Regions from separate parts of the Geodermatophilus sp. SYSU D00697 genome, predicted to be linked through region 2. Evidence: riboswitches for the same ligand, from Rfam matches in the RefSeq annotation. Region 2 holds a riboswitch; the other holds the start of a gene.
What was found. Region 2 has a riboswitch for S-adenosylmethionine ahead of ACI79C_RS08550 (aminotransferase class V-fold PLP-dependent enzyme). Riboswitches for the same ligand answer to the same signal wherever they lie in the genome.
Positions count from the first base shown of each region.

Region 1: it holds a riboswitch for S-adenosylmethionine, as region 2 does, so the genes downstream of both, ACI79C_RS11645 (bifunctional o-acetylhomoserine/o-acetylserine sulfhydrylase) here and ACI79C_RS08550 (aminotransferase class V-fold PLP-dependent enzyme) in region 2, are expected to answer to the same signal.

Region 1 is NZ_JBJGYV010000011.1:66,616-80,844, reverse strand. It holds gene ACI79C_RS11665 (glycosyltransferase family 2 protein) at 1-1,540, opposite strand, end outside; gene ACI79C_RS11660 (PP2C family protein-serine/threonine phosphatase) at 1,537-2,769, opposite strand; gene ACI79C_RS11655 (glycoside hydrolase family 26 protein) at 2,766-3,737, opposite strand; gene metX (homoserine O-acetyltransferase MetX) at 3,787-4,902, opposite strand; gene ACI79C_RS11645 (bifunctional o-acetylhomoserine/o-acetylserine sulfhydrylase) at 4,904-6,196, opposite strand; SAM riboswitch class IV at 6,240-6,355, opposite strand; gene ACI79C_RS11640 (zinc-dependent alcohol dehydrogenase family protein) at 6,471-7,499, shown strand; gene ACI79C_RS11635 (amino acid ABC transporter ATP-binding protein) at 7,509-8,282, opposite strand; gene ACI79C_RS11630 (amino acid ABC transporter permease) at 8,279-9,235, opposite strand; gene ACI79C_RS11625 (ABC transporter substrate-binding protein) at 9,251-10,201, opposite strand; gene ACI79C_RS11620 (hypothetical protein) at 10,367-10,930, opposite strand; gene ACI79C_RS11615 (mechanosensitive ion channel family protein) at 10,927-11,823, opposite strand; gene ACI79C_RS11610 (thioesterase family protein) at 11,873-12,673, opposite strand; gene ACI79C_RS11605 (hypothetical protein) at 12,755-13,129, opposite strand; gene ACI79C_RS11600 (BCCT family transporter) at 13,360-14,229, shown strand, end outside.
Region 2 is NZ_JBJGYV010000007.1:55,685-69,913, reverse strand. It holds gene ACI79C_RS08600 (histidine kinase) at 1-653, shown strand, start outside; gene ACI79C_RS08595 (response regulator transcription factor) at 650-1,342, shown strand; gene ACI79C_RS08590 (Rieske 2Fe-2S domain-containing protein) at 1,676-2,782, shown strand; gene ACI79C_RS08585 (alpha/beta hydrolase) at 2,796-3,500, shown strand; gene ACI79C_RS08580 (muconolactone Delta-isomerase family protein) at 3,525-3,803, shown strand; gene ACI79C_RS08575 (hypothetical protein) at 3,800-3,979, shown strand; gene ligA (protocatechuate 4,5-dioxygenase subunit alpha) at 3,969-4,337, shown strand; gene ACI79C_RS08565 (class III extradiol dioxygenase subunit beta) at 4,330-5,187, shown strand; gene ACI79C_RS08560 (cysteine dioxygenase) at 5,264-5,791, opposite strand; gene ACI79C_RS08555 (NADPH-dependent FMN reductase) at 5,914-6,414, opposite strand; SAM riboswitch class IV at 6,573-6,686, shown strand; gene ACI79C_RS08550 (aminotransferase class V-fold PLP-dependent enzyme) at 6,720-8,099, shown strand; gene ACI79C_RS08545 (hypothetical protein) at 8,105-9,028, opposite strand; gene ACI79C_RS08540 (sulfotransferase) at 9,097-10,071, shown strand; gene ACI79C_RS08535 (beta-class carbonic anhydrase) at 10,093-10,587, shown strand; gene ACI79C_RS08530 (DUF1684 domain-containing protein) at 10,584-11,411, shown strand; gene ACI79C_RS08525 (LLM class flavin-dependent oxidoreductase) at 11,408-12,616, shown strand; gene ACI79C_RS08520 (NtaA/DmoA family FMN-dependent monooxygenase) at 12,628-13,971, shown strand; gene ACI79C_RS08515 (alpha/beta fold hydrolase) at 14,048-14,229, shown strand, end outside.

The sequences.
Region 1 (14,229 bases), on a different contig from region 2:
AGCTCCACATCGTGGCCCAGTACATGAGCCGCTGGGCCACGGTGAGGCCGCGCTGCACCAGCGGGTTCTCCCGCAGCATCACCTGGACCGTGCCCTGGGCCCACCGCAGCCGCTGGGTGAGCATGGTGCCGAGGTCCTCCGGCGCCAGTCCCAGGGCCAGCGTCTCGTGGTGGTAGACGGTGCGCCAGCCCAGCGCGTGCAGCCGCATGCAGGTCGCCATGTCCTCGGTCACCGAGATGGTCGCCATCGGCATGAGCGGCTGGGCCTCGTCGTCCCGGTCCACGTCGATGGCCCGCACCAGCGTGCGCACCGTCTCGACGGCACCGAGTGGTGACCAGTCCCGGTGCGCCAGCCGGCTCAGCGCCGCCCGGTCCAGCTCGGCCGGGCCGCCCTCCTCCGCGTCCAGCTCCGCGGAGAGGGCGGCGATCTCGGCGAGGTCGGTCTCCAGCGCGGTGACGTCCGCGTCGACCAGGCGGCGGCCGGCCTCGTCGACGCGCTTCTGGAACCCGTACGTCACATCGGCCAGGGCCGCGCCGGCGCGCAGCTCCGCGCGGGCCTGGGCCACGGCCTCGGCGACCGCGTCGAGGGCCGCGCGCGCGGCGACCTGCGTCGGGTCGAGGCGCCTGCGGGCCCGGGCGAGCACCCGGTCCGCGGTCCGGAGCGTGCGGGCGACAGCCACCTCCACCTCGGTCACGTACCGGGAGACGCCCAGCTGCATGAGCGCCTCGCGGCGGAGGACCGCGTTCGAGCCGCAGAAGAAGGCGGCGTTCCAGCCGTCCTTGCCCTGCTGGATCGGGCCGTAGAACAGCGGCGCCTGGCTGCCGAACGGGTCGTCGTCGGGCACGTTGACGAACACCTGCGGCGTCTGCACGAGGGCCGTCTGCGGGTCGCGGAAGTAGCCGAGGGTGCGGTCGAGGATCGCCGGGTCGGGGACCTGGTCGGCGTCGAGGACCAGGATGAACTCGCCGTCGGTGCTCATCAGGGCGTTGTTCAGGTTCCCCGCCTTGGCGTGCCGCTGGCGGCCCGCCCACTCCGCCGAGCGGGTGATGACCCCGATGCCGGCGGCCTCGGCCCGCTCACGCAGCTCGGGGCGGGCGCCGTCGTCGAGGATCCACGTCCGGTGCGGGTGGCGGATCCGCTGCGCCGCCTCCGCCGTGGCCATCACCAGGTCGAGGGGTTCGTTGTAGGTGGTGATGAAGACGTCGACGGTCGCGCCGTCGGGCGGCGGCGGAGGCTCGCGCCGCCGGCGCAGCCGCCACATGGTGAGGCCGAAGAGCAGCGAGTCGACGAGGCTGTAGGTCTCCGCGAGGACCAGGGGCACGGCGATCCACCAGGCCGACCAGTTGACGCTCTCCAGCCACCGCCACACCACGTAGTCCACGCCGAGGACCGCGGTGAGCAGGACCAGCACCCGGAGGCCGAACAGCCGCGGGGTCAGCGGCACGCGGGGGGACAGCGCGGCGGCGACCTCGCGGTCGGCCAGCGGGCGGACCGAGCTGGCACCCGGCCCGGTCCAGGCCGTCCGGCGGTGGCGGCTCACGGCGCCGCCTGCCGTCGCACGGCCACCGCCGTCACGTCGTCCAGGGGCGCGGCCGCCGACGCCAGCGCCCGGACGGCCCGCAACAGGTCGTCCGGTTCGGGGTGGTCCTCGAGCAGTCGGCCCACCTCGCCGAGGGCCTCGTGGGTGCCGCCGAGGACGTCGAGGAGCCCGTCGCTGAAGCACAGGAGGCTGTCACCCGGCTCCAGCACCACCTCGTGCTCAGCCCACTCCTGTTCGGCGTCGATGCCGAGGGGGAGGTCGGCACCGGCCAGGCGCACGACACCGCCACCCGCGCGCCGCAGCAGGGTCATCCCGTGGCCGGCGTCGCCGTACCGGACCCGCCCGCTCGCGGCGTCGAGACGGGCGTGGAAGGCCGTGACGAAGGAACCCGTGCGGGTCAGGTCGGGGAGCAGCACCCGGTTCGCCGCGGTGAGGAGCTCGCCCTCCGAGCGGTGGCCGCCCGGCGGTGCGGCCTCGCACACGACCGAACGCAGCACCGCCCGGACGCTCGCCATGAGGATGGCGGCGCCGGCGCCCTTGCCCATGACGTCGGCGACGGTCAGGACGAGGTCGCCGTCGACCACGTCGTGGTCGAAGAGGTCACCGCCGACGGCGGAGGCGGGCTGGCAGGAGCCGGCCACCGCGTAGCCCGGGACGTCCGGCGGCCGGGCCGGCAGCAGTGCCCGCTGGACCTCCCGGGCGCGGTCCATCTCGACCGAGCGGGCGAGCTCGAACTCGGTCCACCCCGCCAGCTCCTCGAGAGCGGCGACCTGCTCGTCGGTGAAGGCCCGGGGGCGGACGTCGAACAGGCAGAGGGTGCCCACGGTGAGCCCGCCGGGTCCGGTCAGCGGCTGCCCGGCGTAGAAGCGCACGTGCGGCGGACCGACGACCGCCGGACTGCCGGCGAACCGCGGGTCGAGGGCGGCGTCGGGGACGACGTGCACCCTCCCGAGGGCCATCGTGCGGTCGCAGAAGGACGCCTGTCGGTCCGCGCGCCCGCCGGGGAACCCCTGCGCGGACTTGAACCACAGCGAGTGCTCGTCGATGAGCGTGATGGTCGCGATGGGGACGTCGAAGACCCGCTGCGCCAGCCGGGTGATGCGGTCGAAGCGCTCCTCGGGGCCGGTCCCGAGCAGCTGCAGCCGCTCCAGCGCCCGCAGGCGCCGGGCCTCCGCGGGATCGGTCGGCTGGGCCGCCCGGGCGTCGGAGCGGGTCGGCGCGGCGGTCACCGGCCCGCCAGCCGGCGTCCGGCGAGGGCGCTCCGCATGGCGTCCGCGCCGGCCGGGCTGCTGGCGATCCGCCAGTCGGCCTCCTTGGCGTGGTCGAACCACACGAACGCCGCGACGTCGGGCTGCTCGTCGAGCCAGGCGACCAGGTCGCGGATCCAGGCGGCCTTGTCCCCGCCCTCTTCGGCCGAGGCCACCTCCGCGATGGTGATGGGGACCCCCGGTGCGAGGCCACGCAGTTCCTCGACGCTGTCGGCGAAGAGCTCCTCGGGCTCCTGCCAGGCGTGGCCGGGTCTGCTCGTCCCCCAGTTGTAGCCGTCCAGAGCCACCTGGTCGACGTAGCGAGCCCCCGGCCAGGTCACGGACAGTGGCGACGACCCCGCAAAAGAGACGTTCGGGTTCCACACGAACTGCACGTTTCCCGCCCGACGGGCCTCGAACACCTCCGTGACGTGACGGAACGCTGCGATGTGGTCGGCCGCGGTGGTGCCACCCACCCCGACCGCCCACGGGTACCAGTCCCCGTTCTGTTCGTGGGCGAAGCGCAGCAGCACCGGGCGTCCCCAGTCGCGCAGCGCGTCGGCCCACTGCCGGAGGTACGCGTCATGGGCACCCGCTGCGATGTCGGCCATCGAGAAGACCCGGTTCCCGGGATCGTCGGCGTCCCACGGCTCCCAGGTGACGACGGGAGTGGCCCCTCGTGCGGCGATGGCGTCCAGGTCGCCGACCGGGGGTGCAGCGGTGAAGTCGACGTAGACCACGACCAGGGAGGGTCGTTCCCCGGTGGCGGCCTCGACCGCGTCCAGCTCGCCGGTCGCCCGCGCCCCGCCGGGTGTGGTGACCCCGAAGGCGAGGGGCTCGGTGCGCTCGGGTGCGTCGCCCGTCGCGGCGGTCAGCACGGCGGCGCCGACCGTGGCCCCGACCGTGGCCCCGACGAGGAGCCCCCACCAGGGTCGGATGCGGGTCCCCACGACCTGGCGCAACGAGCGCCGGTCCGATCGGTCGCGCACTGTCGGGTGATCAGGTCCGCAGGAGTTCCCGCACGAGCGCGCCGACGGCGTCGATCTCGATGAGGAACCCGTCGTGCCCGTACGGCGAGGAGAGGACCCGCAGCGGCACGCCCAGCCCCTCGGCCACCTCCTCCTGCTGCCCCAGTGGGTAGAGCCGGTCGCTGTCGACGCCGGCGACGACAGCGCGTGCGGTCACCCGCGACAGCGCGGCCGCGATCCCGCCGCGTCCCCGGCCGACGTCCCAGGAGTTCATGGCCTCGGTCAGCACCACGTAGCTGCCCGGGTCGAACCGGCGGGCCAGCTTGGTCGCGTGGTGGTCGAGGTAGGAGGCGACGGCGTAGCGGCCGTCGTCCTGGACGACCGTGCCGAACCGCTCGTCGAGCTCCCCGGGGCTGCGGTAGGTGAGGTGGGCGATCCGGCGGGCCACCCCCAGCCCCGCCACGGGGCCGGGACCGGGCAGGTAGTCCCCGCCGGCCCAGGCCGGGTCGGCGAGGATCGCCGCCTGCTGGGTGGTCTGCGTGCCCAGCTGGTCGGCGCTCACCGCGGCGGCCGAGGCGAGGAAGAACAGCGCGTCCACCCGCTCGGGCAGCGCCACGGCCCACTCCAGCGCCCGCATCCCGCCCATCGAGCCGCCGAGCACCGCCGCCCAGCGGTCGATGCCCAGGGAGTCGGCGAGCGCCGCCTCCACCCGCACCTGGTCGTGCACGGTGACGGCCGGGAAGCGGGAGCCGTGGGGGGCGCCGTCCGGCGCGGGGGACGAGGGTCCCGTCGTCCCCTGGCAGCCGCCGAGCACGTTGGCGCAGACGACGAAGAACCGGTCGGTGTCCAGCGGCGCCCCGGGCCCGACCAGCCCGTCCCACCACCCCGGCGTCGGGTGGCCGGGCCCGGCGGGGCCGGCGACGTGGCTGTCGCCGGTGAGCGCGTGCTCCACCAGGACGGCGTTGCCGCCGTCGGGCGCGAGCGTCCCCCAGGTCTCGTAGGCGACCCGCACCGCCGGCAGCTGCCCGCCGTGTTCCAGCAGGAACGGCCCGGGCAGGGAGAGGAAGAGCCGGTCGCCGACCGGGTCCCCCTCCCGCCAGCCCCCGGGGCGGAGCGGGGCCCAGGACGCGACCCGGGCCCCGCCCACCTCAGGCCTCCTTGGCCGCGCGGAAGCCGGCCTCCAGGTCGGCGAGGATGTCGTCGATCCCCTCGAGGCCGACGGCCAGCCGCACCAGTCCGGGGGTGACGCCGGTGGTCAGCTGCTCCTCGGGGGTCAGCTGGGAGTGCGTCGTCGACGCCGGGTGGATCACCAGGCTGCGGACGTCGCCGATGTTGGCCACGTGGCTGTGCAGCTCCAGCGCGTCGACGAAGCGCTTGCCGGCCTCCACCCCGCCGCGCAGCTCGAAGGTGAGGACGGCGCCGGCGCCACGCGGTGCGTACTTCTGCTGCGCCGCGTGCCAGGGGGACGACGGCAGCCCGGGGTAGTTCACCCGGTCGACCGCGTCGTGGCCCTCGAGGAACTCCGCGACCCGCTGGGCGTTGGCCACGTGCCGCTCCATGCGCAGCGACAGGGTCTCGATGCCCTGGACCACCAGGAAGGCGTTGAACGGGGAGATGGCCGGGCCGAGGTCGCGCAGCAGCTGCACGCGCGCCTTGAGCGCGTAGGCCGGGGCGCCCAGGTCGGCGTAGACGACGCCGTGGTAGGTGGGGTCGGGCTCGGTGAAGCCGGGGAACTTCCCGTTCCGCCAGTCGAAGTTGCCCGAGTCGACGATCAGGCCGGCGATCGCGGTGCCGTGACCGCCCAGGTACTTGGTCGCCGAGTGGACGACGACGTCGGCGCCGAACTCGATCGGCCGGATCAGGTAGGGCGTGGCGATGGTGTTGTCGACGATCAGCGGGACGCCGTTGCGGTGGGCCACCTCCGCCACCGCGCTGGTGTCGAGCACGTCGCCCTTCGGGTTGCCGATCGACTCGGCGTAGAAGGCCTTGGTGTTCTCCTGCACCAGCGACTGCCAGTTCTCCGGGTCGTCGGGGTCCTCGACGAAGGAGACGCTGACCCCGAGCTTCGGCAGCGAGTGGTGCAGCAGGTTGTACGTGCCGCCGTACAGGGAGGCGGAGGCGACGACGTGGCTGCCGGCCTCGGCGATGTTGAGGATCGCGAGGGTCTCGGCGGCCTGCCCGCTGGAGACGGCCAGCGCCGCGACGCCGCCCTCCAGCGAGGCGACGCGCTGCTCCAGCGCGTCCTGCGTCGGGTTCATGATCCGGGTGTAGATGTTGCCCATCTCGGCCAGCGCGAACAGGTCGGCGGCGTGCTGGGCGTCGCGGAACTGGTAGCTCGTCGTCGCGTAGATCGGCAGGGCGCGGGCGCCGGTCGTCGGGTCCGGGCTCGTACCGGCGTGGATCTGCCGGGTCTCGAAGCTCCAGCTCTGCGGGTCGGTCATGCGCCGGTCTCCTCTCGTCGGGAGACCCCGCGGCGCACGGGGACCTCCGTCCTTGCCGGACGGCGGGCGCCGTCCGGCCGGCTCTTCCCCTGGAGCACCTCGGACGGAGTCGAGGTTGCCGGGCAGCCAGCCAGGTGCTTTGCACTGCCTCTCGTGAGCCAGGCGTGATCCTAGGCAGGTCGCGTCGGCGGGGGAGACGCCCCCCACCTGTGCGAGCGCCCGGCCGGCCCCCGGCCACCAGGGCGGTCCCGCGGCGGTCCGGCAGGCTGGCGCCGTGCGCGCACTCGTCTTCGACACCTTCGGCGGCCCGCTGACCGTGCGGGAGGTGCCCGATCCCGACCCAGCCCCGGACGGCGTCGTCGTCCGGGTCGGTGCCAGCGGGATCTGCCGCAGCGACTGGCACGCCTGGCAGGGCCACGACCCCGACGTCGTCCTGCCGCACGTGCCCGGGCACGAGCTGGCCGGCACGGTGGCCGCGGTCGGTGCCGGCGTCCGCCGGTGGCGGGTGGGGGACCGGGTCACCGTGCCCTTCGTCAACGCCTGCGGCCGGTGCGCCCAGTGCGCCGCCGGGGACCACCAGGTCTGCCCGCGCCAGACCCAGCCCGGCTCCACCTCCTGGGGCTCGCTGGCCGAGCACGTCGCGCTGGACGCCGCCGACGTCAACCTGGTGGGACTGCCCGACGCGCTCGACGAGGCGACCGCGGCGAGCCTGGGCTGCCGGTACGCCACGGCCTTCCGGGCGGTCGTGCAGGTCGGCGCGGTGCGCCCCGGCGAGTGGGTGGCCGTGCACGGCTGCGGCGGCGTGGGGCTCTCCGCGGTCCAGGTCGCCGCCGCCGCGGGTGCCCGCGTGGTCGCCGTCGACGTCTCCGCGGGAGCCCTGGAGCTCGCGCTCCAGCTGGGCGCGGAGTCCGCGGTGGACGGCGGAGGGGACGTCGTGGCGGCGGTCGCGGAGCTGACCGGCGGCGGGGCGCACGTCTCCCTCGACGCGCTCGGCGCCGCGGTCACCTGCGAGAACTCGGTCCGCTGCCTGCGCCCGCGGGGCCGGCACGTGCAGGTCGGGCTGCTGCCACCGGCCCAGGGGAGGCCCGCGGTGCCGATGGAGCGGGTGATCGCCCTGGAGCTGCAGGTTCTGGGCAGCCACGGCATGGCCGCGCACGCCTACCCCGGGCTGCTGGGCCTCATCGCGGCCGGGCGGCTGGCCCCGCAGCGGCTGGTCACCCGGGAGCTGACCCTCGACGACGCCGGGGCGGCGCTGGCCGAGGTCGGCCGCACCCCCGGCGTCGCGGTGGTGACGTCGTGGTGAGGCCGTGGCTCAGAGCACCTTGGACAGGAACGCCTGGCAGCGCGGGTGCCGCGGGTCGGTGAGCACCCGCCGGGGGTCGCCGGCCTCCAGCACCACGCCCTCGTCCATGAAGACCAGCGTGTCGCCGACCTCGCGCGCGAAGCCCATCTCGTGGGTGACGACGACCATCGTCATCCCCGACTCGGCCAGGCCGCGCATGACGTCGAGGACCTCCCCCACCAGCTCCGGGTCCAGCGCGGACGTCGGCTCGTCGAAGAGCATGAGCTTGGGCTCCATCGCCAGCGCCCGGGCGATCGCCACCCGCTGCTGCTGCCCGCCGGAGAGCTGGTTCGGGTAGTTGTGCACCCGCTCGCCGAGCCCGACCCGCTCCAGCAGCTCGATGCCCCGCTGCCGCGCCGTCTCCTTGCGCACGCCCTTCACCCGCGTCGGCGCCTCGACGACGTTCTCCAGCGCCGTCATGTGCGGGAAGAGGTTGAACCGCTGGAACACCATGCCGATGTCCCGGCGCTGCGCGGCGACCTCCCTGTCCCGGAGCTCGTGCAGCTTGCCGCCGCGCTCGCGGTAGCCCACGAGCTGACCGTCGACCCACAGCCGTCCGGCGTCGATCTTCTCCAGGTGGTTGATGCAGCGCAGGAACGTCGACTTGCCCGAGCCGGACGGGCCGATGACGCAGACCACCTCGCCCGGGGCGACCTCGAGGTCGATGCCCCGGAGCACCTCGACGGAGCCGAAGGACTTGTGCACCCCCTCGGCCCGGACCATGGCCTGCCCGTCGCCGGTCACTTCGAGCTCCCCACGTCGGCCGCCCGGCGGGCGGCGCGCTGTGCCCGGGTCTCCCGCGAGCCGACGCCCCGGCTGAACCGCCGCTCCAGGAAGTACTGGCCGACCATGAGCAGGCTGGCCAGGGCCACGTACCAGAGGATCGAGGCGACGGCCATCGGGATGATCTGGAAGGTGCGGCTGCCGATGGCCCGCAGCTGGAAGTTCAGCTCCGCGCTCACCGGGACGGCGATGAGCAGGGAGGTGTCCTTGAGCATGGCGATCGTCTCGTTGCCGGTCGGCGGGATGATCACCCGCATCGCCTGCGGCAGCACGATCCGGCGCAGGGTCGTGCTCCGGCTCATGCCCAGCGCGCTGGCCGCCTCGGCCTGGCCGGGGTCGACCGACTGGATGCCGGCCCGCACGATCTCGGCCATGTAGGCGCCCTCGGACAGCGCCAGCCCGATCAGGCCGGCCACGAAGCCGGTGAAGATCTGGTTGCCGTCCAGGCCGAACAGCCGCAGGTCCGCGTCGAAGCCGAACAGGTCCATCAGCTGCCGGTCGAAGGGGAAACCGAACTCGTAGGTCGCGTAGAGGGCGCCGAGGTTGGCGACGAAGAACAGCAGCACGATCCGCGGGATGGCGCGGAAGATCCAGATGTAGGTCCAGGCCGCGCCGGACACGACCGGGTTCGGCGAGAGCCGCATGACCGCCAGGACGATGCCCAGCACGACGCCCAGCAGCATCGCCAGCACGGTCATGACCAGCGTCGTCCGGGCCCCGCGGAGCACCGGCGGGCTGAACATGTTGTCGAACATGAAGCCCCACTGGAACACCGGGTTGGTGACCAGCATGTGGACGAACATCGCCGCCAGCACCGCGATGACGGCGGTGGCGATCCAGCGGCCGGGGTGCCGGACCGGCACCGCCCGGATCTGCTCGGGCGGTGCCGGCCGGGCCGTCGTGTCGGCGGCCATGACGGGGGCTCCGGGTCAGCCGACGGTGGGGTTCACCGTCGGGTCGTCGATGGCGCCGTCCTCGACGCCCCACCGCGAGAGCACCTCGGTGTAGGTGCCGTCGTCGATGAGCGCCTGGACGGCGTCGGCGACCGCCTGGGCGAAGTCGGCCTGGTCCTGGGCCACCACGTAGCCGTAGGGGGCGGCGTCGTAGATGTCGCCGAGCAGTTCGAGCTGGCCGTTGGTCTGCTGCACGGCGTAGGCCATGATCGGGGAGTCGGCGAGGCCGGCGACCGCGGCGCCGGAGACGATCGCCGCGGTGGCGTCGCTCTGCAGGTCGTACTGGTTGATCGTGATCGGCTCCTCGCCGGCGGCCTCGCAGGCGTCCGACCGGGCGGTGAGGTCCTCGACCTGCACGGTGGCCTTCTGGACGGCGATGGTCAGCCCGCAGGCGTTGTCCGGGTCGACCCCCTCGGGGTTGCCGGCCTTGGTCGCCCACTGGGTGCCGGCCTCGTAGTAGCTGACCATGTTGGCCTGCTGCAGCCGCTCGGGGTTGATCGTGAACGACGAGACGCCCGCCTCGTAGCGGCCCGAACCCACCCCGGCGATGATCGAGTCGAAGGGGGCGGTCTCGAACTGCGCCTCCAGGCCCAGCTTCTGCGCGACGAGGGTGAACAGGTCGACGTCGAAGCCGATGATCGTCTCGCCGTCCTCGGCGATGAACTCGTTGGGTGCGTAGCTCGTGTCGCTGCCCACGGTGATCACGCCGTCCTCCGCGACCGCCGGGGGCACCCGGTCGGCCAGCGCCTGGTCGGCCTCGACGCTGGGCAGGGGCTCGCTGGTCGCCGCCGCGTCCCCGCTCCCGCCGCCTCCGCCGCTCCCGGCGTCACCGCCGGAGTCGTCCCCGCACCCGGCGAGGACGAGCGTGAGGCCGGCGGCGGCAGCGACTGCCGCCCGTCCGCGCCGGGACAGGTGTCGGATGGCCACGGGGTGTCTCCCTCCACGGGCACCTGGGTGTTCGAGGTGCGGGCTGATCGAGGTGCGGGGCTGTTCGAGGTGCGGGGTGTTCGAGGTGCGGGGTGCTGATCCTGCCCTGCTCGGCGCGGGCGTGGCGCGGCGAGGCCCCTTGCGGAGGACGGTGCGTGGGCCCGGTCACGGCCCGGTGGTGGCGGTCGGGACCGGGCGGCCCGTCGGGGCGGGCGCCTCCGTGGTCTCCGGTTCGTCCGGGGCCGTCGTCGGCTCGTCCTCCTCGGTCGTCGGCTCGGGCTCCTCCTCCTGCTGCTGCCGCGGCGCCTGCTGCGACGTCGTGGCCGGTGCCGAGGGGGTCCGGGACGGGGTCGTGGTCGGGGTGTCCGGCTCGGGAGTGGGCTCGCTGGTCTCCGTCGGCTCGGAGGTCTCCGTCGGCACCGTGGTCTCGGTGGTCTCGGTGGGCCGGGACTCCTCCGGTGCCGGCACGCTGGTGCCGCCGGCCGGGTCGACGGAGGTCGAGGCGGTCGTCTCGGGCCGCACGTAGAGGTACAGCGTGCCGATCGCGAGGAACAGGACGGCGAGGACGGCGGTCGAGGTGCGCGCCCGGCCGAGGTGGTGGGGCACCGCCGACCACCACCGCTGCCGGAGCCCCGGGGGCGGTGCCGTGCTCACCGCGGGCGCCTGCCCCGTGCTCAGCGTGGGCATCTGGCGGGTGCCCTCCTGGCCGTCGCTGTGCCGCGGGGTCATCGGACACCGTCCCCACCGGCGCCGGAGAGCTCGCCCGACGGTGCGCTCGCGGTCGGTGCGGGCAGGTTCATGCCCTCGCGGTGGAACGCCAGCACGATGCGGGCGCGCAGGTCGCGGCCGACCTCGAACTGCTTGCCGGGCAGCGTGCGGGCGACCATCCGGACGTTGACCTGCTCGAGGTCGAGGGTCTCCACGCCCATGACGCTGGGCGGGTCGAGCAGCAGGGGGCGCATCCGCTGGTCGCGGAAGGCCTCGGCGCCCACCTCGCGGAGGATCTCGTTGACCCGGTTGACGTCCATGGACGTCGGCACCGGGACGTCGATGACCGCGCGGGCCCAGTCGCGCGAGAGGTTCGTGACCTTGACGATCTGCCCGTTCGGCAGGGTGATCACCTCGCCGTTGGGGGAGCGCAGCCGGGTGACGCGGAGGGTGACGTCCTCGATGGTCCCGGTGGCCTCGTCGCCGCCGCCGACCACCTGGATCGCGACGACGTCCCCGAAGCCGTACTGCCGCTCGGTGATGATGAAGAAGCCCGCCAGCACGTCCCCGACGATCCGCTGGGCGCCGAAGCCCAGCCCGACGCCGAGCACGGTCGCGGGGGCGACGAGGCCGCCGATGGGGATGCCGGCGCGGTCCAGGACGAAGAACACCGCGATCGCGTAGATCAGCACGATCAGCGTCCAGGTGATCACCTGGGTCAGCGAGTGCCGGTGCTTGGCCGCCTCGGAGCGGACCAGCGCGTCGCCGCCGGTGGCCCGGGCGTCGATCTGGGAGGTGATCCGCTCCCCGACCCAGGCGACGAAGCGGGCCATCAGCACCGAGCCGAGGACGATGAGGACGATCTCCAGCCCGCGGCCGGCGAGCCAGGTGAGCAGTGTGTCGAGTGGTGCCATCAGGCTCCAGCCTCCCCAAGCGCGGGCGGCCGCGCCAACCCGCCCCCGCTCAACGTGACTCGACGAACAGTGACTGCGCGGAGCGGCCGATCGGGCCGGTGGTGTCGTAGAGGTCGGCGAAGCACTGCGCCGCGCCGGCCGGCCCGATCGTCGTGGCCGCGTCCAGGCCCAGCCAGTCGCCGGACGGCGGGCGGACCAGCGCGACGGTGAGGTCGACGTTGGCGAACGTGGCCCGGGTCCAGTCCAGGACGGCGGAGACGCCGCTGGCCGCGTCGGTCATCACCAGCAGGTGCTGCAGCGGCGTCATCGGCTCGCCGTCGACCAGCGTGCACAGCGGCCGGGTCCACGCCGCCGCAGGGCCGGGGGCGTTGAACGAGCCCGAGGCGAACCGCCACTCCAGGGCCCGGTGGTAGGCGACGTCGGTGGCGAAGAAGTCCGCGGTCTCCGCGCGGCTCGCCTCCGGGCCCGGGATGGCGGGGGCGGGCTGGGGCGTGGCGGCGGACTCCCCGGCGCGCATCCGCCAGGCGGTCAGGCGCATGAGCGGCCGGGTCGGGTCACCGGCGGTCAGCGCGGCCTCCACCAGCTCGATCCGCCGTCCCGGGCGCAGCACCCGCGCGCTCACCGCGACCGGCCCCACCGGGACCGGGGCGAGGATGTCGAAGGCCAGCCGCACGGTCTGGCCGCCGGCGATCCCGCCGGCCCGCTCGGCCTCGCGGGCCAGCAGCGCCGCGGGCGGGCCGGCGTGCTGCAGGCCGGGGTCCCAGGGGCCGATGGTCAGGGCGGTGGCCCGGTACCCGCCGTCGACGGGCTCGTACAGCGCTGCGGGCAGGTCCGGCGTCGGCAGGTCCATGCGGGCAGTGTCGCCGCCGGCCCCGGCGGCGGTGCGCCCGGGCGGCCGGCCGCGCCTCGCCCGCCGGCGCCCGCGCGGCCGTCAGCTGCCGGTGCGGCGGGTCTCCCAGACGGCGAAGGCCGCCCACGCCGCGGCCGCGCCCGCGGTGACGATCCACAGCCAGCGCAGGTCGCCGGCGGGGTTGGAGAGCGCCAGCAGGACCGCGACGACGAACACCGCGCCGGCCAGGGGTGGCAGGCGCAACAGCTGCGCGAGCGTGTCCGGACCGGGGATGGTGAGGAACACCACGATCGCCGCGACGAGCAGGAAGCCGCAGAGCCCGCCGAGGAACAGTGCCGTGACCCCGTACTGGGCGGGCAGCACGAGCGAGCCCAGGACGCCGAGGACGGCGCCCACCCCCAGCCAGACCAGCAGTTTCCGGCGTCGGGACGACCACGGGGGCCGGGTCTCGGTCACGGTGCTGTCCTCCCCGGCTCCATCAGCGGCACCTCGGGGGTGTGCCCGGGCGGCGGAGGGGGCACACAGCCGCTGACCGCCCTGTGGCGGCGTCGCTCAGATCACGGCGAGTTTGCACCCACCGACCCGCGTGCGGACGGTGGAGGGGTTGCCGACTGCCTCCTCGGGGGGCGGCGGCACGTCCGTCGTCGATCCAGAGGAGGAGCGCCGAACCCGGCGCCGCGCACACCGTGACGAGAACACCCGCACCACCACGCCAGTCCGCCGACACCGGGACCCACCCGGCCGTCGCCCCACCGCCCCCGCTGGCCGCCGACCGCGGTGGCTCCCTGGACCGCCTCGTGTTCGGCGTCGCCGCCGTCCTCGCCCTGGCCTTCGTCGCCTGGGGCTTCTGGAGCCCGCAGGGGCTCGGCACGGCCAGCGGCACCGCCCTGGAGTGGGTGGAGACCAACCTCGGCTGGCTGTTCGTGCTGCTCGCGTCGGCCTTCGTCGTCTTCGTGCTGTGGCTGGCGGCCGGGAAGTACGGCCGGATCCCGCTGGGCCGGGACGACGAGGCGCCGGAGTTCCGCACGGTCTCCTGGGTCGCGATGATGTTCAGCGCCGGCATGGGGATCGGGCTGATGTTCTTCGGCGTCAGCGAACCGCTGAGCCACTACGTCTCCCCGCCGCCGCGGACCGTGGCCGCCGAGACGCCCGAGGCCGCGCAGACGGCCATGGCCACCACGCTGTTCCACTGGTCGCTGCACCCCTGGGCGATCTACGCCGTGGTCGGGCTGGCCATCGCCTACGGCACGTTCCGTCGCGGGCGCCGGCAGCTGATCAGCGCGGCCTTCGCCCCGCTGTTCGGCACCCGCCGAACCGAGGGGTGGGCCGGGAAGGTCATCGACGTGCTGGCCATCTTCGCCACGCTCTTCGGCTCGGCGGCCTCGCTCGGCCTGGGCGCGCTGCAGATCGGCAGCGGCGTGGAGATCCTCGGCTGGGCGGGGAGCGTGGGCAACGGCGCCCTGGTGGTGATCATCGCGGTCCTCACCGCCGCCTTCGTCGTGTCGGCGGTCTCCGGCATCGCCAAGGGCATCCAGTGGCTGGCCAACACCAACATG
Region 2 (14,229 bases):
TGGCGCGGGACCTGCACGACTCCGTCGTCCAGCAGGTGTTCTCCATGCGGATGCAGGCCGAGGCGCTGCGCAGCCACCTCGACCGGACCGACGCCGACCCCGCCACGGTGCGCAGCGGAGCCGAGGAGCTCGCGGCGCTCTCCGCCAGCGCGCTGGCCGACCTGCGCGGCCTGGTCTTCGAGCTGCGGCCGCTCGACCTCGCGGAGAACGGCCTGGTCGAGGCGGTCCGCGCGCACGCGGCCGGCGTCGAGGCGCGCACCCGGCTGCTCGTCGACGTCGACGCGCCGGCCGACCTCGACCTGGACGTCGACGTGGAGGTGCAGGAGGACCTCTACCGGATCGTCCAGGAGGCGCTGCACAACGTCGTCAAGCACGCGCGAGCCACCGAGGCCGGCGTGCGCATCCGGCGGCCGGCCACCGGTGGCGGGCTGGTCGTCGAGGTGACCGACAACGGGTGCGGCGCGCTGCCCGACGCCGGGCCGGGGGAGCCGGGGGCCGGAGCGGGCAGCCCGCGCGGCAGCCTGGGGCTGGTGTCGATGCGCGAGCGCGCCGAGCGCTGGGGTGGGCGGCTGGTGGCCGGACCGCGTCCGTCCGGCGGCTGGCGCGTGGAGGTGACGCTGCCCGCGCCGGGCGGCGAGGGGAGGGCCCGATGAACACCGGACCGACCGACACCGGGCCGGCGACCGGGGTGATCGGCGTCCTGCTGGTCGACGACCACGCGATCGTCCGCCGGGGCGTGCAGGCCTACCTGGCCGGCGTCCCGGGCCTGGAGGTGCTCGGCGAGGCCGGCGACGGCCAGCAGGCGGTCGAGCTGCTGCACCAGTGGCAGACCACCGGGCAGCCGATGCCCGACGTCGTCCTGATGGACCTGCAGATGCCGCGCATGGACGGCGTCGAGGCGACCGCCGCGATCGTCCGGGCGCACCCGGAGGTGCGGGTCGTCGTCCTCACCAGCTTCGGCGAGGTCGAGCGGGTGCACGCGGCCCTGGCCGCGGGCGCCGCCGGCTACGTGCTCAAGGACGCCGACCCCGCCGAGGTGGCCACCGCCATCACCGCCGCCGCGGCCGGGGAGGTCCACCTGGACTCCGCCGTGGCCCGGCAGCTGGCCCGCCGGATGGCCGCGCCGCAGACCGGGCTCACCTCCCTCACGGTCCGCGAGCGGGAGATCCTGGCCCTGGTCGCGCAGGGCCACTCCAACCGCGAGATCGCCGACCGGCTGGTCATCAGCGAGCGCACCGCGCGCACCCACGTGAGCAACGTGCTCAGCAAGCTGCAGCTGTCCAGCCGCACGCAGGCGGCGCTGCTGGCCATCCGCGAGGGGCTCATCCCGCCGCCTGCCTGAGCCCGCGGTCGCGGCGGACCGGACCGGGACCAGGACGGATGACGTAGGCCGGGTGCGCCGCCGCGGCCGTCACGGAGCCGACACCGCGCCGATCCGCGCAGGTCACGAGCCCCCTACCGTGGACGTGAGCGCGGTCACCCGGCCGTGCCCCGCAGCCCGCCCGCAGGAGGCCCCGCCGTGACGTCCGCCGACGAGCGCGCGGCCGGCAGCATGGGAATCATCGGCGTGTCGCGCTGCCGAGGGCCCCGCCCGGTCCCCGACCCCTGACGAGGACGCCTCCCGCCCCGGCCGGCCAGGCCGACCCCCCTCCGCCCCACCCCCCGAGGAGCTCCCATGGCAGCCAACCCCATCGTCATGAACGGCTGGTACATCGGCGCCTGGTCCGACGAGGTCGGCCGGACGCTGGTGCAGCGCTGGATCTGCGGCCGGCCGGTGTGCTTCTACCGGCTGTCGGACGGCAGCGCCAACGCGATCGAGGACCGCTGCCCGCACCGCCGGTACCCGCTGTCCCTGGGGCGGCTCGAGGGCGACGTCATCACCTGCAACTACCACGGCTACAAGATCGACGGCTCGGGCGCCTGCGTCGGTGTCGCCGAGCAGCCCGACCTGCCCAAGGGCGCCATCGTGCACCGCTTCCCGGTCGTCGAGCGCTACGGCATCGTCTGGATCTGGCCCGGCGACCCGGAGCAGGCCGACCCCGACGACATCCCGGACGTCTCCTGGCTGACCGACGAGAACTGGACCCACGTGCACGGCATGATGGGGCTCAAGGCCCGCCAGGTGCTCCTGGTGGAGAACCTGCTGGACCTGACCCACGAGACGTTCCTGCACCCGACGTCCATCGGCAACGCCGCGGTCGCCGCCACCCCGATCGACGTGATCGGCGAGGGCAACCGGGTGTCCTTCGTCCGGCACATGATCGACATCGAGGCCCCGCCCTTCTACAAGTCCTCGATGGGCGTGACCACGAACATCGACCGCTGGCAGGACGGCGACTTCTACGCGCCGGGCATCTTCATCCTCAACATCCGGATCGCCCCGACCGGCACCGAGGAGCCCGAGGGCTTCCACATGAAGGTCATCTACGGGATGACCCCGGCGACCGAGACCACGACGCACGACTTCTTCGCCCTGGGCCGGGACTACAAGATCGACGACCAGGAGCTGTCGGACTTCCAGCTCCAGCAGCAGCTGTCGGTCATGAAGGAGGACGTCGACGCCCTGGAGATCCAGGAGCTCATGGTCGCCACCGACCCGGGGATGATCGAGTCCTCGATCCGCTCCGACGTCGCGGGCATCCGCGGCCGCCGCCTGCTGGACAAGATGGCCAAGGCCGAGGCCGCCGCGCGCGGCGAGGCCCCGGCCCGCCCCGCACGCCCCGTCCGCCCGGCCGCCGCCGCGGCGCAGCCGGCCGCCGCGCAGCCGGCCGGTCAGGCCTGAGAGGGTCGCGGGCATGACGACCTTCGTCCTCGTCCACGGGGCCTGGCACGGCGGCTGGTGCTGGGACCGCGTGGCCCCGCTGCTGCGCGGCGCCGGCCACGAGGTGCACGCCCCCACGCTGACCGGGCTGTCCGAGCGCGCCCACCTGCTGTCCCCCCTGGTGGGCCTGGACACCCACGTGGAGGACGTCGTCCGGCTGATCGACACCTTCGGCCTGCGCGACGTCGTCCTCGTGGGGCACAGCTACGCCGGGCAGATCGTGACCGCGGTCGCCGACCGGCGGCCCGACGCCATCGCCCGGCGGGTGTACCTCGACGCCTTCGTCGGGTCCGACGGCGAGGCGGCCCGCGACCTGCTGCCCGAGCAGGTGGAGCACCACTGGGCGGAGTCGGCGGCCGAGCAGGGCTTCGGCTGGCTCGTGCCGGTGCGCAAGCTCTCGGTCCTCGGCGTCACCGAGTCCGCCGACGTCGACTGGCTGACCCCGAAGCTGACCCCGCACCCGTGGAAGACCTACCTGGACCGGCTCGACCTCACCGGCGCCGTCGACGCGGTGCCGGCCGCCTTCGTCGAGTGCGTGACCTGGATGCGCGTCTTCCGGGCCCAGGCCGAACGGGCCCGCGAGCGCGGCTGGCCGGTGCACGAGCTCGACACCGGCCACGAGGCGATGGTCACCGCCCCCAAGGCGCTGGCCGACGTCCTGCTCGAGCTCGCCCGCTGACCCCCGACCCGACAGGAGAGCACCGTGGAGTTCCTCGTCCGCGCCGAGAACCTGCTGCCCCCGGAGACCCCGGCCGAGCGGCGGGACGAGCTGCGCTCCGGCGAGCGGGCCCGCGCCATGGAGCTGCGGGAGGCGGGGATCCTCAAGCGGCTGTGGCGGGTGCCCGGGCGCAACGCCTGGATCGGCCTGTTCGAGGCACCCGACCCCGGGGCCCTGCACGACGCACTGGTGTCCCTGCCCATGTCGCCGTGGCTCGACGTGCACGTCGAGGCGCTGGCCCAGCACCCGCAGGAACGGTCATGACCACCTCCACCGGCCAGCAGCTGCGCATCACGTTCCGCCAGTACGACGGTGAGATGCTCGGGACGTGCTGGTGCGGCCGCACCCGGCAGAGCGCCCACCCGCGCCAGCTGTGGGAGTGGCTGGACGACCACGACCACCTCACCGGCGAGGAACAGAAGGGCACCGATGAGCACTGACACCCCGGCCGGCAGGTTCGACCTGCCGGGGACGCCGGTCTTCGACGGGCAGACCAGCCGGCGCGGCTTCCGCATGAACAAGCTGTTCATGAGCCTGCGCTCGGCGGAGGCGCGGGAGCGTTTCCTGGCCGACGAGGCGGCCTACTGCGACGAGTTCAAGCTGACCCCGGAGCAGAAGCAGGCGGTGCTCGACCGGGACTGGCAGGCGATGATCGACCTGGGCGGCAGCATCTTCTACGTCTACAAGCTGGCGATGATGGACGGCCGGTCGATGCAGTACCTCGGTGGGGTCTTCAGCGGCATGACCGAGGAGGAGTTCGTGGCGGCGATGCGAGCAGGAGGACGGCGGGATGGCTGAGGTGATCTGGGGCCTGGCGACGTCGCACGTCCCCTCGATCGGGGCGGCGATGGACCGGGGCAAGACCGAGGACCCCGCGTGGAAGGGGCTCTTCGACGGGTACGCCCCGGCCCGGGCGTGGCTGGCCGAGCACCGGCCGGACGTCGCGATCGTCATCTACAACGACCACGCCAACGGCATCGACCTCGACATCATCCCGACGTTCGGGATCGGCACCGCCGAGCAGTACTCGGTCGCCGACGAGGGGTTCGGCAAGCGCCCGGTGCCCGACGTCGTCGGCGACCCGGAGCTGTCGCTGCACCTGCTGGAGAGCCTGGTCGACGACGGCTTCGACCTCACCGTCTTCCAGGAGCTCGACGTCGACCACGGGTTCACCGTGCCGCTGTCGGTCTGGACGCCGGACCCGGGTGACGCCTGGCCGTGCCCGGTGATCCCGCTGCTGGTCAACGTCATCCAGTACCCGCAGCCCACAGCCGCGCGCTGCTACGCCCTCGGGCAGGCGCTGGGCCGGGCCATCCGCAGCTACCCCGAGGACGTCAAGGTGGCGATCCTCGGCACCGGCGGGATGTCCCACCAGCTGGCCGGGGCGCGGGCGGGCTACATCAACCCCGAGTTCGACCACATGTTCCTCGAGGCCATCGAGAAGGACCCGGAGAAGCTCACGACGCTCTCCCGCGAGGACTACATCCGCGAGGCCGGGTCCGAGGGCATCGAGATGATCATGTGGCTGATCATGCGCGGAGCGATGAACGAGCAGGTGACCAAGGTGCACTCGCACTACTTCGTGCCGGCGTCCAACACCGCCGCGGCGATCGCGCTGTTCGACAACCGGGTGCCACAGCCGGCCTGAACCGGCTGCCGGCGACCGACGGGCCGGACCGCCCCTCCGTCAGGGCGGTCCGGCCCGTCGGCGTCTCAGGGGCCGGTCACCAGTCGACGCCGGCCCGCTCGGTGCCGGTGCGGACGAGGCCGCCGCGGTCGGCCCGGTAGGTGTTCATGACGGTCAGCCGGGGGCTGTACACGTGCACGCTCACGGCCTGCTCCGGTGCGGGGTTGGTGACCCGGTGCACGTGGTGCGGCCCGAACGGGCGGACCCGGCCGGCGGTGAGCTGCCGCGCCTCGGGCAGCGCCCCGACCTCCTCCGACAGCGTGCCGCGGACGACCGCGAAGGCCCCGGCGGAGCCGCCGTGGTCGTGCAGGTCGGTGCCCTGGCCGGGCAACCAGGACAGCAGCCACACCTGGGCCGCGGCGAGGTCGGCGTGCAGCGCCGGGTCGAGGACGTCGGCGGCGAGGCCGGGATCGAGCAGGTGCGTCCAGCGGTGCTCGGCGCAGAACTCCACCAGCGGGGACCACCGGTGCTCGACGGCGGCGAGCGCGGCGGCCAGCGCGGCCGCGCCGGTGCGGCGGGTGGTCGGGTCGGTGGGCAGGACAGGGGACAGCAGGGAACGGGTCACGACGGGTCCTTCGAGGTCTGCGGGGTGGGCGCGGTCGTCAGCGACGGCGACATCGCGCGCTGGCCACCCGCAGCAGGTCCACGGCGGCGCGCCGGGTGAGGTCGGACCGGGGAACCGCCACGTCAGGCCCGCCGGGCACCGCGGGCGGCGGCCACCTGCGGCCGCGCGGCGGCCAACCAGGCGTCCAGCGGTGCGGGGTCGTCCCAGCTCCTGTCGAGCAGGTACAGCCCGCGGGTGGGCGCGGTGGCGCCCAGCTCGACCAGCACCGGCTTGAGCAGGAGCTCCGGCGCCAGGGCATGCGCCGGCCCGCCGCCGAGCATGAGCGGCACCGCCACGACCCCGGCGAGGTCGCCGGTGCCGATCTGGTCGAGGAAGAGCTTGAGCAGGCCGGTGTAGGTGGCCTTGTAGGTGGGGCTGGCGACGACGGCGACCTCGGCCGCCCGCACCGCGGCGACCGCCTCCTCGACGGCCGGGTCGCCCCAGCCGAGAAGCCCGGCACCGAGCTCGACGACGTCGATCACGCGGTCGGCCGGGGCGCCGGTCAGCCGCTCGGCGACCAGCTCGGCCGCGGCGCGGGTGCGCGAGTGCGGCTTGGGGTTGCCCACGACGGCGACGGTGCTCACGGGACCACCGTCGCAGGGGCGGCCGCGGCGCGCTCGGCGTCGCACACCGGGGGCTGAGACGCCGCGGCGGTCGGGACGAGGAGGACGGGCACGGACCTATCCCTACCATCCCGATCGGGTTTGACGGGATACGGAGGGTCGTGTCAGGCTCCCCGGCAGGTCATGAGCGCCAGCGACAAGCCCCGGCTCGCTGGCCGGCAACCCTTCCTCCGCGATGGGGTGCCCCGGGTGACGACCAGGCGGGTGCCGACCGGCCCCCGCAAGCGCGGACCCGCCGACCGGGTCCCCGAACCGAGGAGGCCCGCGTGACCGGCGCTGTCCTGTCCCGCCCCGTCGTCGTCCCCGCCGCCCCGGAGGGCCCGCTGCTGCCGGTGGTCGGCGCGGGCACCGCGGTGCCGCTCGTGTCGTCGGGGTGGGTGCGCTACGCCGACCTCGACACCGCGGCCAGCACGCCGGCGCTGACCGCGGTGGCCGGCCGGGTGGCCGAGGCGCTGCCCCTGTACGCGAGCGTGCACCGGGGCGCCGGGTACCTGTCGCAGGTGTCGACGGCGCTCTACGAGTCCGCGCGGGACACCGTCGCCGCGTTCGTCGGCGCCCGTCCCGGCGACGTCTGCGTGCTGACGCGGAACACCACCGACTCCCTCAACCTGCTCGCCGCGTGCGTGCCACCGGGGGAGCGGGTGCTCGTCCTCGACTGCGAGCACCACGCCGACCTGCTGTCGTGGCAGCGCCACGCAGCCACGACCGTCCTGCCGATCCGGGAGACGGTGACCGCCACCCTGCGGGCCCTGGCGGCCGAGCTCGCCGCCTCCCGGTACGCCCTGGTCGCGGTCACGGGCGCCTCCAACGTGACCGGGGAGGCCCTGCCGCTGGCCGACGTCGTCGCGCTGGCGCACGCCGCCGGCGCGCGGGTGGCCGTCGACGGCGCGCAGCTGGTGCCGCACCGCCGGTTCTCCCTGGCGGCCACCGGCGCGGACTACGTGGCGTTCTCGGGGCACAAGCTCTACGCGCCCTACGGCACCGGGGCCCTGGTCGGCCGCCGCGACTGGCTCGACGCCGCGCCCGCCCACCTGGCCGGCGGCGGGGCGGTGCACGCGGTGACCGTGGCCGAGACCACCTGGGCCCCGGCGCCGCACCGGCACGAGGGCGGCTCGCCGAACGTGCTCGGCGCGGTGGCGCTGGCGGCCGCCTGCGACACGCTCGTCGCGCTGCCGGAGGGGGCCCTCGAGGCGCACGAGCGGGCCCTGCGTGCGCGGCTGGAGGCCGGCCTCGACGCGCTGCCCGGCGTGCGGCGGCTGCGGATCTGGCCCGACTCGACCGCGCCCACCGGTGTCGTGGGCTTCACCGTCGAGGGCGCCGACCCGGGGCTGGTGGCCGCCGTCCTGTCGGCCGAGCACGGCGTGGGCCTGCGGGACGGCCGGTTCTGCGCCCACCCGCTGCTCGACCGGCTCGGGACCCCCGAGGGGGCGCTGCGGGCCAGCGTCGGCGTGGCGACCACGGCGGCCGACGTCGACCGGCTGCTCGACGGCCTGGCCGCGTTCCTGGCCGACGGCCCGGGCGCCGCCTACGCCGTGCACGAGGGCCGCTGGAAGCCGGCCGACGACCCGCGGCCGCCGGCCGGTCTCGCGGGCGCGGCCCCCCGGGCGGTCGCGCGCGGGGCCGGCTGCGGCCCGGCGGGGCGCTGAGCGTGTCAGCCCGGCAGGAGCACCGTGCGCAGCTCGTGCGCGCCGTCGGCCCGCGTCGCCTCGTAGAACCAGCGGACGCCGCCGCCGGGGACCGCGACCGCGTCGGCGTAGCGCAGGCCGCCCGGCGGGTGCGGGCTCTGCAGGAAGGGACCGTCCGGGACGGCGGTGAACCGGCCGTCCCCGTCGCCGACCGCGAGGCCGGTGCGCTCCTCCCAGTTCTCCTCCGCCGTGGCCCGGCCGTCGTAGAGCGCCCAGGTCCCGGCGCCGTCGAGGAGGACCGCGGCGAACCGCACGCCGCGGGCGTCCCAGCTGCCGGGCGTGCCGGCCAGGGCGGTGCCCCGCCAGGTCCACGCGACGCCGTCGTCGCTGGTCGCGTGCTCGGTGGTCATCCGGTCGGTGGCGTCGGGGTCGTCGAGCGGGTGCACGCTGGCCCACAGGTGCCACTGCCGCCCGTCGTGCCGGATCACCGGGTCCTTGACCGCCTCGGTGTCGCTGCCGGGCAGCACCGTGCGCGGTGTCGCCGTCCCCAGGCCCTCGACGGTGTCGGCCTCCAGCAGGTCGACCCGCCAGTGCTTGGTCCCCGGCGTCGCACAGCTGACGTAGAGCCGCCAGCGCCCGTCGGGTGTGTGGACCAGCGCCGGGCGCTCCAGCGACTCGGCGCCGAAGGCGTCCTTGCCGATCCCCACCACCGGGGTGAAGAGCACGCCGTCGTCGGAGCGGGCCACCGCGTTGGCGAAGCCACGGCCCTCGCCGACCGGCCGTCGCAGCCGGTAGGCCAGCCACCACGTCCCGTCGACCAGCTGGGCCGAGGGCCCACCGGCCCACGAACCCGGGCGCGGGTCCTCGGGGGCCAGGACCACCTGCGCGTCGACCCAGAACCGATGCGGGTCCGGGAGGCGGGGCGGGGTCGGGACGGGGCTGGACGGCACGCGGCGGCTCCGGTCTCGGGCGAGGGGGACGGCGCCCAGTGTGCACACCGATCGAGGAAGGGGTCCCCATGAGCGGCCGACTGCCGCAGTTCGTCATCGCCGGCGCGCCCAAGGCCGGGACGACGGCCCTGCACGCCGCGCTGGCCACGCACCCGGGGCTGTACCTCTCCCCGGTCAAGGAGCCGAAGTACTACCTGACCGACGGCCGGCCCCCGCGGCGCAGCGGGCAGCGCGGCCCCGGCGACGCCCACAGCGCGCAGGAGTGGATCTGGCGGCGGGAGGAGTACCTCGCGCTGTTCGCCGCCGCCCCCGAGGACGCCGTCCGCGGCGAGAGCACGCCGTTCTACCTGTACGACCGGGCCGCGCAGGCCCGGCTGGCCGCCGACGTACCCGACGTCGAGGTCGTGGTGGTGGTCCGCGACCCGGTGGACCGCGCCTGGTCCAACTGGGTGCACCTGCGCGCCGACGGGCTGGAGCCGGTGGCCGACTTCCTCGCCGCCGTCCGGCTGGAGGAGCAGCGGATCGCCGAGGGCTGGGCGCCGTTCTGGCACTACCGGGGCCTGGGCCGCTACGGCGAGCAACTGCGCGACCTGTACCGGCACGTGCCCCGCGAGCGGGTGTTCCTGCTGCGTTACCGGCAGCTGGTCGACACCCCGCGGGAGACGCTGGACCGGGTCAGCGCCTTCCTCGGCGTCGAGCCGGGCATCGCCCACACGGTGGCACCGGAGAACGTCAAGCCCCACGTCGCAGACACCCCGCGGTACCGGGCGCTCGCCCGGGTCGTGCGGGTCGGGGCGGCGCTCGGTGCCTACGCGCCGCCGCAGGTGTGGCGCCAGGCCAGCCGCCCGCTGGTCGCGGCGCTGCACGCGGGCCGGGCTCCGCGGCCGGCGATGCCGGTCGAGGTCCGCCGCGAGGTGCTGGCCCCGCTGCTCGACGACATCGCGCTGCTCGAGGAGCTCACCGGTGAGTCCTTCGCCGACTGGAAGGGCGACACCGGCCGCGGCGACTTCCGGTCCCGCTCGACCGGCTCGGCCTCGTCCTGACTACTGAGAGGAGCACTCCACATGACCGTCACCGACGAACTGCTCGCCGCCCACGCCCGCTACGCCGAGACCTCCTCCGGCCCGCTGCCGCTGGCGCCGTCCCGGCGCGTCGCCGTCGGGGCCTGCATCGACGCCCGGCTCGACGTCCACCGCGCGCCGGGCCTGTCCGAGGGGGAGGGGCACGTCATCCGCGACGCCGACGGCGTGGTCACCGACGACGAGACCCGATCGCCGGCGATCAGCCAGCGGCTGCTGGGCACCCGCGAGGTCGTGCTGGTCCACCACACCGACTGCGGGATGCTGACGGTCGACGACGAGGACTCCCGCGCGTCGATCGGGCAGGAGGTGGGCACCCGGCTGCACGGGCACTCCGAGGCGTTCCCCGAGCTGGAGGAGGACGTGCGGGTGCTGCGGCAGCGGATCCTCGACAGCCCGTTCGTCCCCGTGGAGGACAGTGTCCGCGGGTCCGTCTCCGACGTCGCCACCGGCGAGCTCTCCGAGGTGCACCGACCATGACCGCCGTCTCCACCCCGTCCATCCCCGACACCGATGACTTCGCCCGGGACTGGGCCGACTGGCACCGCCGGCACGAGGCCGTCCGCGCCGATCCGCACGGGTTCCTCGCCGTCACCGCACTGCACTGGCTCACCGGGGGACCGCAGCGGTTCCCCGGCATCCCCGGCGCCTGGTCGACCGGCCCACGCGGCGTCGTGGTGACCCTCGACGAGGGCGAGCAGCTCTCCGTCGACGGCACCCCGGTCTCCGGCGAGCACGTCGTCGGCCGCATCCCGGAGCGCGGCGGCGTGCCGGCCACCTCCGGCGACCTGGTCGTGGAGGTCGCCCGCCGCGGCGGGCACGACGTCGTCCGGCCGCGGCACCCCGACTCCCCCGTGCGGGTCCGGTACGCCGGGACGCCGACGTTCCCGCCGGACCCGCGGTGGGTCGCTCCCGGCCGGTTCGTGCCCTTCCCCGAGCCCCGCCCCACGACCGTGGGCGCGGCGGTGGCCGGCCTCGAGCACGTCTACGACGCCCCCGGGGTGGTCGAGTTCGAGCTGGCCGGGCGGGCCCTGTCGCTGACCGCGTTCCCCGGCAAGGACCCCGGCAGCCTGCTGGTCCTGTTCACCGACGCGACCTCCGGCGTCACCACGTACGCCGCCAACCGGTCGCTCGCGCTGGGCGCGCCGGACGCCGACGGGCGGGTCGTCCTCGACTTCAACCGCGCGGTCAACCTGCCCTGCGCCTACACCGACTTCGCCACCTGCCCGCTGCCACCGGCCGAGAACCGGCTGCCCGTGGCGATCGAGGCCGGCGAGCAGATCCCGCTGGAGCGTCGCTCGTGAGCCCCCTGCACCCTGCCCACGTCCACCTGGCCGTCGCCCTCGACGGCGCCGGCTGGCACCCGGCCGCCTGGCGCGAGCCGGACGCGCGCCCGGGCGAGCTGTCCACCGCCGGCTACTGGGTGGACCTCGTGCGGGAGGCCCAGCGCGGGCTGCTGGACCTGGTGACCTTCGAGGACGCCCTCTCCCTTCAGTCGACCGACCGGCACGGCCCCGACGACCGCACCGACCACGTCCGCGGCCGGCTCGACGCCGTCCAGGTCGCCGCGCGGGTCGCCCCCGTGACCGAGGGGATCGGGCTGGTGCCCACCGCCGTGGTCACGCACACCGAGCCGTTCCACCTGTCCAAGGCGATCGCCACCCTCGACTTCGTGAGCAACGGCCGGGCCGGGGTCCGGGTGCGCGTCTCCTCGAGCCGGGCCGAGGCCGCGCACTTCGGCCGGCGCACCCCGCCGGAGCTGGGCAGCCTCGACCGGCACGACCCCGCCGTCCAGGCGGCGCTGCGGGAGCTGTTCGACGAGGCCGCCGACTGGGTCGAGGTGGTCCGCCGGCTCTGGGACAGCTGGGAGGACGACGCGGAGATCCGCGACGTCGCCACGGGCCGCTTCATCGACCGGGAGAAGCTGCACTACATCGACTTCACCGGCCGCTGGTTCTCGGTGAAGGGGCCCTCCATCACGCCGCGGCCGCCGCAGGGACAGCCCGTCGTCTCCGCCCTGGCCCACCAGGCGATCCCGTACGAGCTCGTGGCCCGCAGCGCCGACGTCGGGTACGTGACCCCGGGGGACGCCGTGGACGCCACGGCGATCGTCGGCGAGATCCGCGCCGCGCAGGCCCTGGCCGGGCGGGCCGGGGAGACCGTGCACGTCTTCGGGGACCTCGTGGTCTTCCTCGACGCGACGCCGGAGGCGGCCGCCGCGCGCCGGCGGCGGCTGGACGACGCCGCGGGGAGTGAGTACGTCAGCGACGCGCGGGTGTTCGCCGGGACGCCGGCCCAGCTGGCCGACCTGCTCACCGAGTGGCACCAGGCCGGCCTGACCGGTTTCCGGCTCCGCCCGGCCGCCCTCCCGCACGACCTGGTCCAGGTCACCGAGGGGCTGGTGCCGGAACTGCAGCGGCGCGGGCTGTTCCGCACCGCCTACGAGGCGGACACGCTGCGCGGCCTGCTCGGCCTGCCCCGACCCGCCAACCGCTACGCCCCGGCCTGAGGAGACGAGGGATGACCAAGCAGATCCACCTGGCCGCGCACTTCCCGGGGGTCAACAACACCACCGTGTGGAGCGACCCGGCGGCCGGCAGCCACATCGAGTTCTCGTCGTTCGTCCGGTTCGCGCAGGCCGCCGAGCGGGGGAGGTTCGACTTCCTCTTCCTCGCCGAGGGGCTGCGGCTGCGCGAGCAGAACGGCCTCGTGTACGACCTCGACGTCGTGGGCCGGCCGGACACCTTCACGGTGCTGGCCGCGCTGGCCGCCGTCACCGACCGGCTCGGGCTCACCGGGACGATCAACTCGACGTTCAACGAGCCCTACGAGGTGGCCCGCCAGTTCGCCACCCTCGACCACCTCTCCGGCGGCCGGGCCGCGTGGAACGTGGTCACCTCCTGGGACGCCTTCACCGGCGAGAACTTCCGGCGCGGTGGGTTCCTGCCGCAGGACCAGCGCTACGAGCGCGCCCGCACGTTCCTGCAGACGGTGCTGGAGCTGGTCGACACCTGGCGGGGGGACGAGATCGTCGCCGACAAGGAGCGCGGGGTCTTCCTCGGCGACCCGCAGGCCGGCCGGTTCGCCCACCGGGACGCGCACTTCGACATCGCCGGGCGCTTCGACGTGCCGCGCAGCCCGCAGGGGCGGCCGGTGGTCTTCCAGGCGGGGGACTCCGAGGAGGGCCGGGAGTTCGCCGCGTCGTCGGCCGACGCGATCTTCAGCCGGCACAGCACCCGGGAGGCCGGGCAGGCGTTCTACGCCGACGTGAAGGGGCGGCTGGCGCGGTACGGCCGGTCCCGCGAGTCGCTGCTCATCCTGCCGGCGGCCACCTTCGTCATCGGGGACAGCGACGCCGAGGCCGCCGAGCTGGCGCACGAGGTCCGCCGGCAGCAGGTGTCCGGGCAGACGGCGCTGCGGTTCCTGGAGCAGGTGTGGAACCGCGACCTGTCCGCCTACGACCCCGACGGGCCGCTGCCGGAGGCCGACCCGGTGGTGGGGGAGGGCCACGTGGCCCAGGGCCGCGCGCAGGTGCGCATGTACCGCGACCCGCTGGCCACCGCGCGGCAGTGGCGGGAGCTCGCCGCGGAGAAGGGCTACTCCATCCGGGAGCTGATGATCGAGGTGCAGAGCCGCCAGTCGTTCATCGGCAGCCCGTCGACGGTCGCCGCCACCATCGACGACCTCGTGCAGTCCGACGCCGCGGACGGCTACATCCTCGTCCCGCACATCACCCCGGGCGGGCTGGACCCGTTCGTCGACCGCGTCGTCCCGCTGCTGCAGGAGCGCGGCGTCTTCCGCGCCGACTACGAGGGGGTCACCCTGCGCGACCACCTCGGCCTGGCGCCGGTGTCCCCGCGCTAAGCAACCCGCGCGGTCGTTGCGGCGGCACCCGCGGAGCGAGGAGGGTGTCCCGCGCGACCGGATGAGGGGACGCGGGATGGCGGGCGAGGGCGCGGGGTCCCCCGGGGTCGGCCGCGTGGTGGTCGACGGGGTGCCGCTGGCCCACCGGGAGCTGGGGTCGGGCGAGCCGGTCGTCTTCGTGCACGGCGGGATCAGCGACCTGCGGACCTGGGCGGCCCAGCTCGAACCGGTCGCGACGCGGTACCGGGCGATCGCCTA